Regions from separate parts of the Mucilaginibacter sp. BGA-UO-ETr-C110 genome, predicted to be linked through region 1. Evidence: riboswitches for the same ligand, from Rfam matches in the RefSeq annotation. Region 1 holds a riboswitch; the other holds the start of a gene.
The links. Region 1 has a riboswitch for thiamine pyrophosphate ahead of thiD (bifunctional hydroxymethylpyrimidine kinase/phosphomethylpyrimidine kinase). Riboswitches for the same ligand answer to the same signal wherever they lie in the genome.
Positions count from the first base shown of each region.

Region 1 (7,592 bases):
CTTTTTTGCCTGATGTTGGCTCCCAGCGGGCATAGTCATAAGCACGGCCTGTGCCGTTTTCCGGATAAGTAACATCATCCCAGTAATTGCTGGGGTAACCGTTTTCTTCATAAAATGAAAATCCGGGTACAAATTTATCCGAAGTGATGTAAGAAGAGAAGGTATTCCAGGTGCTTTGCATTCCGGATGTACCACGGCCATAAGCCTGTAACCAAACATAATCAATCATGGTATATACGTTCCTGAAAAGACTGTTAGTACCGGTTTGATTGGTATCAAAAGTAAGCAGTTTGCCGGTACCTGATTTTGGACCCAGGTAAGCCGAAAGTGCCGTGTAAACCCCGGTCATATCAGTTAAAGTTGTACCCGATGGATTGCTTTCCACATCAATATCATAACCATCTAAACCATATTTATTAACCACGCTATCCATGATCAGTTTGGCTGTGGTCTGATATCCTGCGGTGGTATGCGGTACGCCCGAAGGAATATCCAGGTTGCCGGTGATGATAACTTTGGTGCCTTTGGCGTGTAGCGCGCTTACCCATGCCGGTACACTGCTGGCAATAGGAGAGGCTTTGTCGAAACAGAAAAGGATGAGTACATCAAGGCTATCCGGTACCAGCGAAAAATTAGAACCATTCACACCGGCTCCATAACAAGGGCCTTGTACACGGTAAAAGCCCGCGGTAATTTCGTGCTTTGTTTTTTTGTAGGCGGCCAAAGCGCTGTCTGAAGCCGTAGATAGGGTTGTCAGATTGTTTTTGGAAGCACCGGCTGCCTGTAATTTTGAAGCAGCGTTTCCACTATCCTTTTTGCAGGATTGGGTGTAGGCCAGGGCCGATAAGCCAAGCATAAAGAGGCCGGCTTTAAAAGAGAACAGATTTTTTTTCATAATGGGGGTTTTTAAAGGTTTATAATTTATTGATTTGTTTTTTTTAAAAAATGGCAATAGGCTACCCAGGAACCCTCCCAAAAGAGGATTCTGAAGCAGGTTAATGCCTGGATTTACACGGTGTATGTTTTAGGAATCAAGAACCGAGAGTCAAGAATCAGGATATAGGAAAATACCTTAGGGATTTCGTTTTTGTCTTGACTCCTGATTCTTGCCTCTTGGTTCTTCGGCGTTACTGAATTTTAACAGAGGTTACTTTATCATTGGCATTTGGCGATAAGGTGGTGAAATCTGGCGTGTTGGCCGTGCGTGTCCATGAAGTGCCGCCAAAGTTATTGTTGGTATACATGATCACCGTCCAGCCCGATGGTGCTTTTACCGACGATGCCCAGTTATCTACAAAACCATAGGCCTGTAATTGAGCCAGAGTATAGGTGCCTTTTGGTATCAGGCTGGTAACCGTGCCGCTATAATTGGTGTTCTGGTAAAAAGTTACACCGGTAGTGGTAGTGCCGCCTCCTGTGCCGTTCATGAGCTGGATGGCGTTCCTGGAAACTATAAACGGAGGGGTGTGATTGTAGTCGCGGCTCATGCGGTAAGCGCCAACGCCGGCAACCTTATTGGTTTTGGCCCAATTAGTGGCATAACTGTACAGATCTGATGTTGCTTTGGCATCCCCACCTGATTGGTCTTCAGTGCCATCGGCATGTTTAAAGCTATCGCCGTTAACCAGCAAAATAGTTTTATCCGATCCATAAGTAGAAGCTATCGAGGATAGTGGGAAGGAACTGCTGCTCCAGAAATGACTTCCGGTGGTATAAGACTGGAATAATATATAGTCATAATTGCTTTTGGTGCCGGTTAAACTATTGTTATCCAGTGATCCGTCGGTATCATAAAAAAACACTGGTTTTTTACCCATACTTAATGTAACCGCCGAGGTGGAGTTCGGTCCAAACCATTTTGCTACCGATTTTAATAAATTAGGATAACTGCTGCTGGTTACATTTTTATTGTCGATGGTGCCGGACTCGATATCCAGATCGATACCATCTAAAGAATCGGCTACAATGTGCTGGTTATACATCGCCTGCGACCAATGATCATAAGTGCTGGTTGAGCTTGCTACAGTGGCGGTTGAAGTTGGCGTTGCCGGATCCTTGGATGAACCATCAAAATAGGCATCGCCCAGAAAATGACACACTACAATCCTGGTTCCTTTTGCCTGGGCTGCGCGCCAATGTGACCTGGTGGCATCATTCCCGGCAAAAAACTCCAGGAAATCGGTACTGTCAGGCGCATTGGCTGGATTATAACTGGCAGCAGGGTCGGCACCATCACCAACCAAAAAGCCTACAAATATTTTATGTACGCTATTTTTGTAAGCGATCAGGTCGGCATTGGAAGTGACCGCCTGGGTTGTTAAACCATTTTTGGACGCAGCTGCGGCTTGTAATTTTTCGGCAGCATTTCCATTATCCTTTTTGCAGGATTGAGTGAGGGCCAGAGCCGACATGCTTAGCATAAGCAGACCGGTTTTAAGAGAGAGCAATCTTTTTTTCATAATGGGGGTTTTATAAATAGGTAATAGAGAGAGTCAGGAGGCAAGAATCAGGAGTTAAAAATGATCCTCGATCAATTTCACTCCCCTCTTGATTCTTGACTCTTAACTCTTGATTCTTTTTTAATTATTGAATTTTAACAGAACTTACCACATCGTTCGCGTTGGGCGACAGGGTGGTGAAATTGGTAGTGTTGGAGGTTAGCGTCCAGGAGGTACCAGCAAAATTATCGTTGCTGTACATGGTTACCGTCCATCCCGTAGGTATTTTTACCGACGATGCCCAGTCGTTCACAAAACCCAGGGCCTGCAACTGCGATAAGGTGTAGTTACCCTTAGCTATAGTACTGGTAGCGGTGCCAACATAATTGATATCCTGGTAAAAAGTAACACCTGTCGTAGTACCACCACCAGTCCCAAATACCGTTGCTTTACCATATAGCGCGTTGGAAACACTGCTCAGGTAAGTGTGTGAGTCGGCATTAGGCAGGTTGTAGTACAGATATATGCCATAATTGTTATTGACAGTTTGGGTGGCCAGGGATGCCGCTGTTGATGCACTGGTGCTTTGGATATCAATAGCAGCGGGTCCCAGGTTGCTGGCGGCTAATCCCGGTACGTTCGGTACAGAATAGCTGCCGTAAATGGCATTCCAGCTGTAGTCAACTTTTGAGCCTACGGTTACCCCGTTAAAGCTCAAGCGGGAAGCCGCCGGGCCATAAAAATAAAAGGAAATGATCTTGGTAGGCATCAACTGGCGCAAGGCGGTTACCAAGTAAACAAACGAGCTTGAATTTGGCTGACCTGTTCCGTTGGTTCCATAGTCGGCATATTCATCGTCAAAGTCAATACCGTCAAGACCATAGGTGGTTACGGCATTGGCCAGTAGCTGCGCAAAATCCTGCGCGGCCTGCTTGCTCGGGAAATTAGTTATACCCGCCCCCTGGTGATTACCCAGTATAGAGAGCAGTACTTTTATACCCTTGGCCTGGAGCGGCTGTATCTTGGTGGCGGCATTGTTTAATACCGTAGTTACCTGCGGATTAAAAAATAATTCGGCCTTTTGGGTAGTGGTGTTGTAATTGATATTGGCCGCGAATATAATGCCGATATCAAAAAGCTGCTCCCCGGTTGACAGGGTATAATTGCCCACGTTTAGAATGTCGTTATTGTTCACCTCCACATAACAAACACCTTTGGGGCCGCTAACGCCAATAGCGTTAGTGCCCAGTTTTGATGAAGCATTGTTTGTTTGCTGAGTGGGGGCAAGGTCTTTTTTACAGGCGGCTGTGAACATTAGCGCGGAGCCTAGTACGGCCATAGCTATCCTGTTAAAGGATAAATTCATAGATGTTTTCATGTCGGTTTTTTATTGGTCTTTTTAGGGTAAATGTTAGGGCAATTTCACGGTAGCCTTACCATAAAGCTTGTTGGATACGCTTGTTAAGTAAGTATGAGCATCTGTATTGGGCAGGTTATAATACAGGTAAATACCATAGCTATTGTTTACTGTTTGAGTAGCCAGTGAAGCAGCGGTTGATGAGCTGGTGCTCTGGATATCAATAGCGGCAGGCCCCAGGTTACTTTTAGCTAATCCCGGAACATTTGGTACCGAGTACGAGCCATAAATGGCGTTCCAGCTGTAATTAACTTTTGAGCCTACGGTTACGCCGTTAAAGCTTAAGCGCGATGCCGCCGGGCCGTAAAAGTAAAAAGAGATGAGTTTGGTAGGCATCAGTTGACGTAAGGCGGTTACCAGGTATACAAATGAGCTGGAGTTGGGTTGTCCGGTGCCGTTGGTGCCATAATCGGCATATTCATCATCAAAGTCGATGCCGTCGAGTCCGTAGGTGGTTACGGCGTTAGCTAACAATTGTGCAAAATCCTGTGCGGCCTGCTGACTTGGGAAGTTAGTGATCCCGGCGCCCTGGTGATTACCCAATATAGAAAGCATTACCTTAATGCCTTTGGCCTGTAAGGGTTGAATCTTGGTGGCCGCATTATTTAGTACAGTAGTTACTTGTGGATTAAAAAACAATTCGGCTTTGTGGGTAGTGGTGTTGTAATTAATATTGGCGGCGAAAATAATGCCTATATCAAAAAGCTGCTGCCCGGTTGATAAGGTATACTTGCCCACATTAAGAATATCGTTGCTATTCACTTCCACATAGCAAACGCCTTTGGGGCCGCTAACACCAATGGCGCTGGTGCTTAATTTTGATGAAGCATTGTCCGCCTGTGGTGTTGGGGCCAAATCCTTTTTACAGGCTGCTGTAAACAGCAGCGAAAAGCCTAATACGGCCACTGAGGCTTTGGTTAATAATAAATTAGATGTTTTTCTCATTGTCGGTTTTTTAAATTGGTTTTTTTATAGGTTTTTAATGGGTATTAAGAGCGGTATTTATCCATAAGCGTATTGGTTTATTGGTGGCAACAAAGAAAGAATTGGGGTAAATTAATAGGGAGGGTTGGGTGTTAAACGATTTAGCATTATAATATGTTTAGTTAAATAACTAATAAATGTTAGGTATTTTTTACTATCCGGTAATGTATTGGGCATATATTAATGGGTTTATATGCGTAATGATTTAATTGGTTTACAGGTATATAGACAAACAATAAATAACAATTGCCTACAAGTAATTAAAATTTAATTATATTAATATACATATTATGGCTATATATGGTTTAATAACATCGTTTGCCGCTATAGCCGATAGTATGCCACCAGGAAAAAAACTACATTTGCCATGGCTTTAGGGGTATTCTGTAAAGAATTGAGATAAACCCTTTGAACCTGATCCGGCTGATACCGGCGTAGGGAAAAGTCGGGATGCATTCTGCCCGTTTGCTCAGTCCTGAGCCCCGAAGCCATATTTTTATGAAATTGTAAACCATGAATAAAAAAGCCTATAGCTATCCATCCGTTTTAACGATCGCGGGGTTCGACGGCAGCGGAGGCGCCGGTATACAGGGCGATATCAAAACTATCTCGGCGCTGGGGTGCTATGCCACTTCGGTGCTTACGGCGCTCCCGGTGCAGAATACCTGCGGGGTGAGGTCCGTTTATCCTATCCCTGCTGAAGTGGTGGGAGCACAACTGCAAGCCATATTGGATGATATTTTCCCGGATGCTATTAAGATAGGTATGGTGCATACAACTGAGGTGCTTGAGGTCATTATAAACACCCTGCAGCAGTACCCGGAGGTTCCGGTGGTATTTGATCCGGTCATGGTATCAACCAGCGGGCACCGGCTTTTGGAGAATAGTACGATAGAAGCAATTGTTAAAAAGTTATTTCCACTGGCGGCTGTTATTACCCCTAATCTGGACGAAGCCGCTGTTTTAACCGGGATGCCTGTACATACCCTGGATGATATGCGGATAGCCGGTAAAAAACTCATGGAACTGGGAGCACGCTTCGTATTGTTAAAAGGCGGTCATTTGGATGCTACGCAATTAACCTCCTTATATTTTACAAACGATGGTAAGGTACAGGAATACAGCTTTGAAAAAATAGACACCCAAAATACCCGAGGCACCGGATGCGCCCTGTCATCGGCCATAGCCAGCTACATAGCCCGGGGAAGGTCATTGCCAGACTCGGTAGCTTTGGCGCAGCAATATGTGCACCAGGCCATACTGACCGGTAAAGATGTACAAACCGGTAAAGGCAATGGTCCTCTAAATCACTTTTTTGATCCTGTGGAACTAATTAAGCAGATGATTTAATATAAATAATGTCTTAAAAAGAGGCTGTCACCCTGACCTCCGTCGAAGGGTAGAGTGCAGTGGCCTGTCCACCATGCTTCGACAGGTTCAGCATGACACCCCTTTTCGTCCCCTCCCCGCTTCAGCATTCAGTCTTTACTCATGTCGAATACCTTATAACAGATTTTGCTGTAGTCCTAAACATGGGCGAATTGCTGAAAGCAGGTGCGGTTTATCCAGTTTAGGATTTTACCCCTATCTACTTAAGATTTTACCCCTCCTATATACTATTCAATAGGTAATCTTGCTATACCAATAATCTACCAAAACCAATTAATAAACTTAAGGGATAATTTTTAACCAGGATGACCGGGAGTTAGGCTAGTTTATAATGGGCAGATTGTAGTTTTTCTATGGTTATATGCATTTACAATTAAACCAGAATAAAAATGAGAAGCATTACTTTGTTAATCGGGTTAGTTGCTATTGGCAGCATTTCCTGCAAAAAAAGCAACACTCCTGCGGAGTTAAAAACAGATGTTTTGACCCCAAAAAGCAGTACACAGAGCACTCCACTGGATGATTATTCATTGGTTTGGCAGGATGATTTTAATGGTACGGTACTAGATCCGCGCTGGGATTATCGGGCTGCCAATACTACGCGTACTTATGCTCTGATTTTAAAATCAAATGTTTCATTAACGGGAAATGGTGTATTGCAATTAGCGGCCAGACGTGTTGGCGACAGTAGTTTTACCGCAAGCCAGCTCGCTACGGATCAAAATTTTCTGCAAAAATATGGTTATTTCGAGTGCAGGGCCCAATTAGATACAACTCAAGGGCCACATAGTGGTTTCTGGCTTCAATCACCAACAATGGGCGCTACCTTAAATCCAGGCGTTGATGGTACCGAAATTGATATCATGGAACACCATGATGCAGGTGGCATCCGAAACAGGATTTACCATACCATTCATTGGAACGGTTATGGGGCAAATCATCAATCATCCGGTACAAATGAAACGATCCCGGGCATCGAAAGTGGTTACCACACCTTCGGTTTAGAATGGACTCCTTCACAATATATTTTTTACGTTGATGGTGTAGTGAAGCGCACCGTCACTCAATCTACAGCACCTATTTCTCACCGCAGTGAGTTTGTCCTTTTAAGTATGGAAATTACGGGCTTTGGCGGCAACCGTTTTGCCGGCACTTATCCCGATTTTATTAATTTCGATTACGTAAAAGTTTACAAGCCCATTAAAACATTTGTTTATGGCGATAATAATTTTTCCGGCTCATCAGCACGACTGGGAGTTGGCAATTACACCATGGCACAATTAACCGCATTAGGAATTAGTAATGATAGTTTATCATCAATATCCGTTCCTGATGGTTACAAAGCTATTTTATATGCAGATGAT
Region 1 is NZ_JCAQPB010000002.1:4,145,030-4,152,621, reverse strand. Features, by position in the region: gene AC57BQ_RS17845 (EndoS/ChiA family endoglycosidase) at 1-895, opposite strand, end outside; gene AC57BQ_RS17840 (EndoS/ChiA family endoglycosidase) at 1,128-2,459, opposite strand; gene AC57BQ_RS17835 (endo-beta-N-acetylglucosaminidase H) at 2,584-3,816, opposite strand; gene AC57BQ_RS17830 (endo-beta-N-acetylglucosaminidase H) at 3,850-4,800, opposite strand; TPP riboswitch at 5,205-5,297, shown strand; gene thiD (bifunctional hydroxymethylpyrimidine kinase/phosphomethylpyrimidine kinase) at 5,353-6,189, shown strand; gene AC57BQ_RS17820 (family 16 glycosylhydrolase) at 6,618-7,592, shown strand, end outside.

Region 2 (7,592 bases), 2.7 Mb from region 1:
CGATATATAATGAAGTTTATCAATCATGGTTGTTTAAGCTAAAAGTAAAAGGCATAAAGCCTAAAGCGTTGGTCGTTGGTGTTTATTTGGAAGATATTCTTGTAATATGTTGAAATTGGTGATGGCGTGCGCAGGATCATTCCATATTGTACCCAAAACAGCTGCGCCGTCAAATCCTGTGTGCATTAGTTTATCCAGGTTCGAAAGTTCCACACCACCTAATGCGATAATCCTGGGATGAGTGTCATCTCGATTTATTCGAAAATCTTCTGTCAGGTTACTTTGATACCCTGGTTTGGATATGCTGTTAAATACAGGCCCGAAAAAGGTATAATCAAATGACTTTAATGAGCTCAAGTCAGTTATATCATGAATCGATGTGCTCAACACATAACCTTCTTCTTTTTGATGACCCAGTTTATCCTGTTCGGTAGCCAATCTGTCCCTTTCTGTATAGTGCAGTCTTCTGATAGCAAAATCTATAGCGATGTGATGGTGTTGATGTAAGGCGATATGAGGATAATATCGTTCGTCAATTTGTCTTAATAAGCCTGATACCTGTTGTTCATCCCAATCGGGTTTTCGCAAATGAAAACGCGTTAAGCCTGCCTCGAGTAATTGGTTAATTATCCAGGTTTCATTCGCTACCGCATCGGGATGTGAAATAACTATCAGTTGCATATTTTAATAACAATATTGTAAAAAGGGCCTGTCAGTCTGAGCCTGTCGAAGACTCGTGTGTAGAAGCCCGCCCGCCATGCTTCGACAAGCTCAGCATGACACCCAACTCCCATGTCATTGCGAGGAGGAACGACGAAGCAATCTCCTCGCGTGCTTCTACTATGGATGAGATTGCCGCGCTGCGCTCGCAATGACATACTTTATAAAAGATTGAATTTTGCCCATAATTTAATAGGTTATTCCTCTTTCAGAGCCCTTTTTAATTCTCAGCATTACATCCAATATCTACAGGTATATTTCGCTTCCTTTCTCCGTAAACTCCTTTGATTTTTGCTCCATACCTTTGGCCAGCGCGGCTGCCTCATCTACACCATTTTCTTTGGCATACTCCCGTACATCCTGTGTGATTTTCATCGAACAGAAGTTAGGGCCGCACATGGAGCAGAAGTGGGCGATCTTCGCGCCATCGGCAGGCAGGGTTTCATCATGAAACTCTCTGGCTGTATCGGGATCGAGGGACAGGTTAAACTGGTCTTCCCACCTAAACTCAAAACGGGCCTTACTTAAGGCATTGTCCCGGTATTGCGCGCCGGGATGACCTTTAGCCAAGTCGGCAGCATGGGCCGCTATTTTATAGGTGATCACCCCATCTTTCACATCCTTTTTGTTGGGTAAACCCAGATGCTCTTTAGGCGTAACATAACACAACATAGCGGTACCAAACCAACCGATCATGGCAGCGCCAATGGCCGAGGTAATGTGGTCGTAACCGGGGGCAATATCTGTAGTCAGCGGACCTAAGGTATAAAAAGGTGCCTCACCGCAATGTGCCAGTTGCTTATCCATGTTTTCCTTGATCATGTGCATTGGGATATGACCAGGGCCTTCAATAATGGTTTGTACATCGTGTTTCCATGCAATTTTGGTGAGCTCGCCCAAGGTTTCCAGTTCGCCGAACTGCGCGGCATCATTAGCATCGGCAATACAGCCTGGTCGTAGTCCATCACCTAAAGAGAAGGCAACATCATAGGCTTTCATGATCTCACAGATCTCTTCAAAATGGGTATACAGGAAATTCTCTTTATGATGAGCCAGGCACCATTTGGCCATGATAGAGCCGCCCCGTGATACAATACCGGTAATGCGTTTAGCGGTCAACGGCACATAGCGCAATAACACACCGGCGTGAATGGTAAAATAATCAACGCCTTGTTCTGCCTGCTCGATCAGGGTATCCCGGAATAATTCCCAGGTCAGGTCTTCAGCTTTGCCGTTCACTTTTTCCAGTGCCTGGTAGATAGGTACGGTACCAATGGGTACGGGCGAATTACGGATGATCCATTCGCGTGTTTCGTGGATGTTTTTCCCGGTAGATAGATCCATAATGGTATCCGCTCCCCAACGGCAGGCCCATACCGCTTTTTCTACTTCTTCTTCAATACTGGAAGTAACGGCCGAGTTGCCAATGTTGGCATTGATCTTCACCAAAAAGTTGCGACCGATGATCATCGGCTCAATTTCGGGATGGTTAATATTAGAAGGGATCACGGCACGACCAGCGGCAACTTCTGAGCGTACAAATTCGGGTGTGATATATCCTTTTGGTGTATTTGCTCCAAAACTATGGCCCAGATGCTGATGGCTCATCACCTCGTATTGCCCGTTCAATTGTTCTTTTAACAGATCGATACGCTGATTTTCGCGAATGGCAATGTATTCCATCTCGGGTGTAATGATGCCTTTTCTGGCGTAATACATCTGCGATACGTTCATGCCAGGTTTCGCCCGCAAAGGTTTGCTTACATAAGCAAAACGCAGCTCATCCAGGCTGCTATCATGTAAGCGCTGCTGCCCGTATTGAGAGGATATTCCTTCCAGCTGTTCCACATCGCCCCGGTTCATGATCCATTGTTCCCGCAAACGGGGGAGACCTTTTTTAACGTCGATAACCACATCAACATCAGTATACGGGCCGCTGGTATCATAAACGGTAACCGGCGCGTTAGGTTCTGTTTCGCCAAAACGGCCATGCAGTTTGGTATCGCTTAAACTGATCTCGCGCATGGCTACCTGTATGTCATGGAGCTGACCTTTCACAAAAACTTTCTTGGAGGCCGGGAACGGATCGGTAGTTAGTACCTGATCGGTTGGAATTTTTTCTTGCTTCATCCTTATACAATTATTGATTTAGTGATTTTTTATTGTTGAGGGGCGTTTTTATGGCTGTTTCATCTACACATCCGCACATCTGCTTTTACCCGCCTTGTGTTGCTTTGATAATGACGATTTGATCGTGGGGGCTGATGTGGTGATCGGCCCAGCTGGCCCGTGGAATAATGGCCTGGTTGATGGCTACGGCGATACCTTTGGGCAGCGCATTAAATACAATAGCCAGCATTTGCTGCACATTGCACACATCGGTAACCTGGTAAGTTTGTTGATTTACGGTGATTTCCATTCTGTTTCTAAAATCTTGACTTTAGGAATGGCCCCGTTACATGGAGGAAAGAAAAAATAACCCCACAGGGTTATCGTCACTTTTCCCTTCGGCAGTACTAACTGCATCAGGTTCAAAGGGTATTATCTCAGTCCATTAAAGGACACCCCTAAAGTTGCGGTAAACTTATAAAAAAATAGATAATTCAAAGAATTTCCATTTTTTTTAAATTTCTTTTGACACTACTGACATAAGGTTGTCACTGGCCCATGGTTTCTTTGTCATACAAAATCAAAACAAAAGAAACCATGGAAACAAACGCAATTCAACAACAAGTAAACAATTCAGCCGCTCAGCTTATTTCACCAGAAGCTTTATTAAACCACTGGCAAGGCCATCGCAAATTAACCCGGAAAGTTATTGAGGCCTTTCCGGAAGATAAATTATTCGGTTATTCCGTTGGAGGGATGCGTTCATTTGGTGTGATGGCTATTGAAATTATGGATATAGCTCATTATGGCATTGATGGTATCATCACCGGCAAGTGGAATAACCTGCTTGATCATTCTTCAGGTACAATACCGGCACAATCCAAAGCTGAAATTTTGAAGCAATGGGATCAGATCACAGATCAAATTAATGAGTACTGGCCTCAAATTTCCGTAGAGCGTTTTTTAGAAGTTGAACTGGCGTTTGGAGCTTATGAAAATCAAAATATTGGCACTATACTTTATGCTATTGATAACGAGATCCATCACCGCGCGCAAGCCTATGTTTACCTGCGCACCTTAGGTATTGAACCACCGGCATTTTGGGACAGGTATTAAGCTGACCCCATAAATCAAAAAAGCAGCCGGTTGAGGCTGCTTTTTTATTGTTCTTATAGAACCTATTTCTTAGTCACTGGTAAATTTCTGTTATAAGTATGAACCATCACCCTGATCTTATTAAAATTATAATCTTTATTCTTATCCAGTTGTGTCGCTACCTTCGGTTTATCCTTTAAACTTACGACATCCATTGCCAATATTTTCTATAATTTTACAGGCTCAGTAAAATCAACAATAATAAATTGTACTCAAAAGACGAGGCATCACAGATCAGGCAGGCTTTTTGGACCGCATTTGGGCAATATATAGCACCACAACTATCGGCCGATGGTTTAAGAATCAACTGGATCAATTATAAAACCGGTATTAAACACCTGAGCTTTAAAATGCAAACCGGTAATCGTCAGGCTTACATCGCTATTGAAATATCCCACCCGGACGCCGGTATGCAGGAACTGATGTTTGAGCAGTTCAAAGAGCTGAAAACAATATTGGATAGCAACCTTAACGAGGAGTGGGAATGGGAACTGCATACCCGCGACGAAAGCAATAAACTGGTAAGCCGCATCATCAAAACATTGCCATCTGCAAGTATCTTTAACCGTAACGACTGGCCAGCCCTGATCTCCTTTTTTAAACCCCGTATCATAGCCCTTGATGAATTCTGGAGCGTAGCCCAGTATAGTTTTGAAGTGTTTAAGTAAAATCAGATGTGCAGATGAGATCGAATGTGCAGATATGCAGATTTCAGATGTGCAGATTTAAAAATTCAATCATTAACCAATTCCTTCATCTGCACATCCTCACATTTGCATATCTGCACATCTAATTCTACATATCGTCTCAATTAATCGTCAATTTAACGCTTTTTGTAGTGGTGTGCCTGTTTTAAGCCGAAAAATGCAAATATTTACGGCTCTATAATAAACCATTTATAAAAACATGAAAAGGTTCCCATTTGTTGTTTGCCTAGTGTTAGCAGGCTTTTTGGCCCGGGCACAGGTTACCAAAGCGCCTGCTTATCCGCTTATTACGCACAATCCTTATTTCAGTATCTGGTCGTTCACAGATAACTTGAATGAATCTACTACGCACCACTGGACCGGCAAAGATCAATCGTTGGTGGGCCTCATTAAAGTCGACGGTACCGTTTACCGTTTTATGGGTAAGGAGCCGGTGGAGTATAAAACCGTACTGGCCACGGCCGACGAAAAACCTTATACCTGTAAATTTACGGAGGCAGAGCCTTCAAAAGATTGGGCATCCGCCAAATTTGATGACAGTAGTTGGAAAACAGGCACAGCACCTTTCAGTAACGATAAACAGGCTGCCAAAACCTTATGGACAGGTAAGGAAATCTGGGTGCGCCGTACTTTTACATTGAATGATCTTAACTTTAATAAACTTTGGCTGAGGCTACACCATGATGATGAAGCCGAGGTCTACATCAATGGTAAAAAAGTAAGTGAACAAGGCGGGGCCAATGGCGATCTGCAATATTTCACACTTTCTAATGATGCTGTAAGCTCCCTGAAAAAAGGTGAAAATGTACTGGCCTTACATTGTACCAACACTGGGGGAGGTGCATGGTTGGATGCCGGTTTGGCCGATGAGCTAAAACCTACCGGTCATGCGGCCCTTCAACTGGCAAAACAAACCAGTGTAACCTTAAATGCCACACAAACTATTTATAACTTTAAATGCGGTAAGGCCGACCTGCAATTGACTTTCACTTCGCCATTGCTGATGAATGATCTGAGCATTCTATCACGCCCGGTATCCTATATCAGCTATAAGGTAAAATCAAATGATGGCGCCTCGCATGATGTAAAGGTTTACTTCGGCGCATCTGCAGATATTGCGCGTAATACACCGCAGCAACCTGTAACCACGCAACAATACACATCAGGCAAGCTATCTGTTTTAAAAGCTGGTACAATAGAGCAACCGGTACTGCAAAAGAAAGGTGACGACCTGCGCATCGACTGGGGGTATATGTACGTGGCTGTGCCTAAAACAGCAAACGCCCAGCAATATGTAAGCACTGGTAAACAATCGGTCGATTCATTTTTTAGCGGCGACAGCAAATCAACGGCAAAGGAGGGGAGTAACCTGATTTTAAATACCGTGATACCTTTTGGCAAGGTGGGCAAAACCGCTGTAGCAAAATTTGTAGAACTGGGTTATGATGATATTACACCAGTGCAATACTTCCATACCAATTTAAAACCATGGTGGCAAAACGCGCAAACCAAAATTATAGAACAGGTATTAGCAAAAGCCGCTGCGGAATATCCGGCAGTGCTGCAAAAATGCGCCGCGTTTAATACTTCCATGTATAAAGATGCTCAAAATGCCGGTGGCACACCATACGCTAAACTGTGTGTGCTGGCTTACAGGCAGGCTATCTCAGCTCATACACTGGTGAAAAGTCCGCAGGGTGAAGTTTTGTTCCTGTCGAAAGAGAATTTTAGTAATGGTTCTATCAATACCGTTGACGTAACTTATCCATCGGCGCCTTTATTCCTGCTTTACAACCCTAAATTAATGGAAGGTATGCTGAATGGGATCTTCTATTTTAGCGAGACCGGTAAATTCGCCCATGATTTTGCCGCACATGATCTGGGTACCTATCCTTTAGCCAACGGACAAACCTATGGTGAGGGAATGCCGGTGGAAGAATCTGGTAATATGCTGGCCTTAACCGCGGCTATAGTAAGAGCCAATGGCAATAACCCGGCTTATGCCAAAAAGCATTGGAAAACACTAACCACCTGGACAAATTACCTGGCTAAAGAAGGTTTAGACCCTGCCAATCAGTTATGTACAGATGATTTTGCCGGTCACCTGGCGCGCAATGCCAATTTATCGGCTAAGGCCATTGTGGGTGTTGGTTGTTATGCTCATTTGGCCGAGTTGCTCGGTCAAAAGGATGTAGCTGCAAAATACCGTGCGATGGCTAAGGATATGGTGGCCAAATGGATGAAAATGGCCGATGCCGGCGATCATTATTCGCTGGTGTTTGATAAAAAAGACACCTGGAGCCAGAAATATAATATTGTTTGGGATAAAATATTGGGCTTAAACCTGTTCCCGCAATCGGTTTATGATCGTGAGATAAAATTCTATCTGACCAAACAAAATCAATATGGTATACCATTGGATAGCCGTAAAACCTATACCAAAAGCGACTGGATCATCTGGACGGCTACTTTAGCCAAAAACAGGGCCGATTTTGAGGCGTTGGTTAATCCGGTTTATAAATATGCTATGGAAACACCAACCCGCGTACCTCTGAGCGACTGGCACGAAACTATCAACGGCAAACAGGTAGGTTTCCAGGCCCGCAGTGTGGTAGGCGGATACTATATCAAGCTATTACAACAAAAATGGAGCGGTAAATAAACCCAACCCAAATCCTCTCCAAAAGAGGGACCATAAATAAAAATACACGCGTCATTGCGAGGTACGAAGCAATCTCTATGCTGTACAGAGCAAACATGCATAGTTGACCTGCCTGTGTAGAGATTGCTTCGTACCTCGCAATGACGCTTTTTGATTCTGGTCTAAATTTCCTACCTACATCCCCGAAGGCACCCCCCAGGTATCCGCATTAAACATCGGGTTGATCTCGAAGCTATCAT
Region 2 is NZ_JCAQPB010000002.1:1,476,859-1,484,450, forward strand. Features, by position in the region: gene AC57BQ_RS07230 (thiamine phosphate synthase) at 1-27, opposite strand, end outside; gene AC57BQ_RS07235 (thiamine phosphate synthase) at 61-681, opposite strand; gene thiC (phosphomethylpyrimidine synthase ThiC) at 967-2,850, opposite strand; gene thiS (sulfur carrier protein ThiS) at 2,936-3,139, opposite strand; TPP riboswitch at 3,206-3,299, opposite strand; gene AC57BQ_RS07250 (DinB family protein) at 3,427-3,945, shown strand; gene AC57BQ_RS07255 (DUF4268 domain-containing protein) at 4,191-4,652, shown strand; gene AC57BQ_RS07260 (glutaminase family protein) at 4,891-7,353, shown strand; gene AC57BQ_RS07265 (hypothetical protein) at 7,528-7,592, opposite strand, start outside.
Region 2: linked by a shared signal. The riboswitch ahead of thiS (sulfur carrier protein ThiS) and the one ahead of thiD (bifunctional hydroxymethylpyrimidine kinase/phosphomethylpyrimidine kinase) in region 1 are both predicted to bind thiamine pyrophosphate.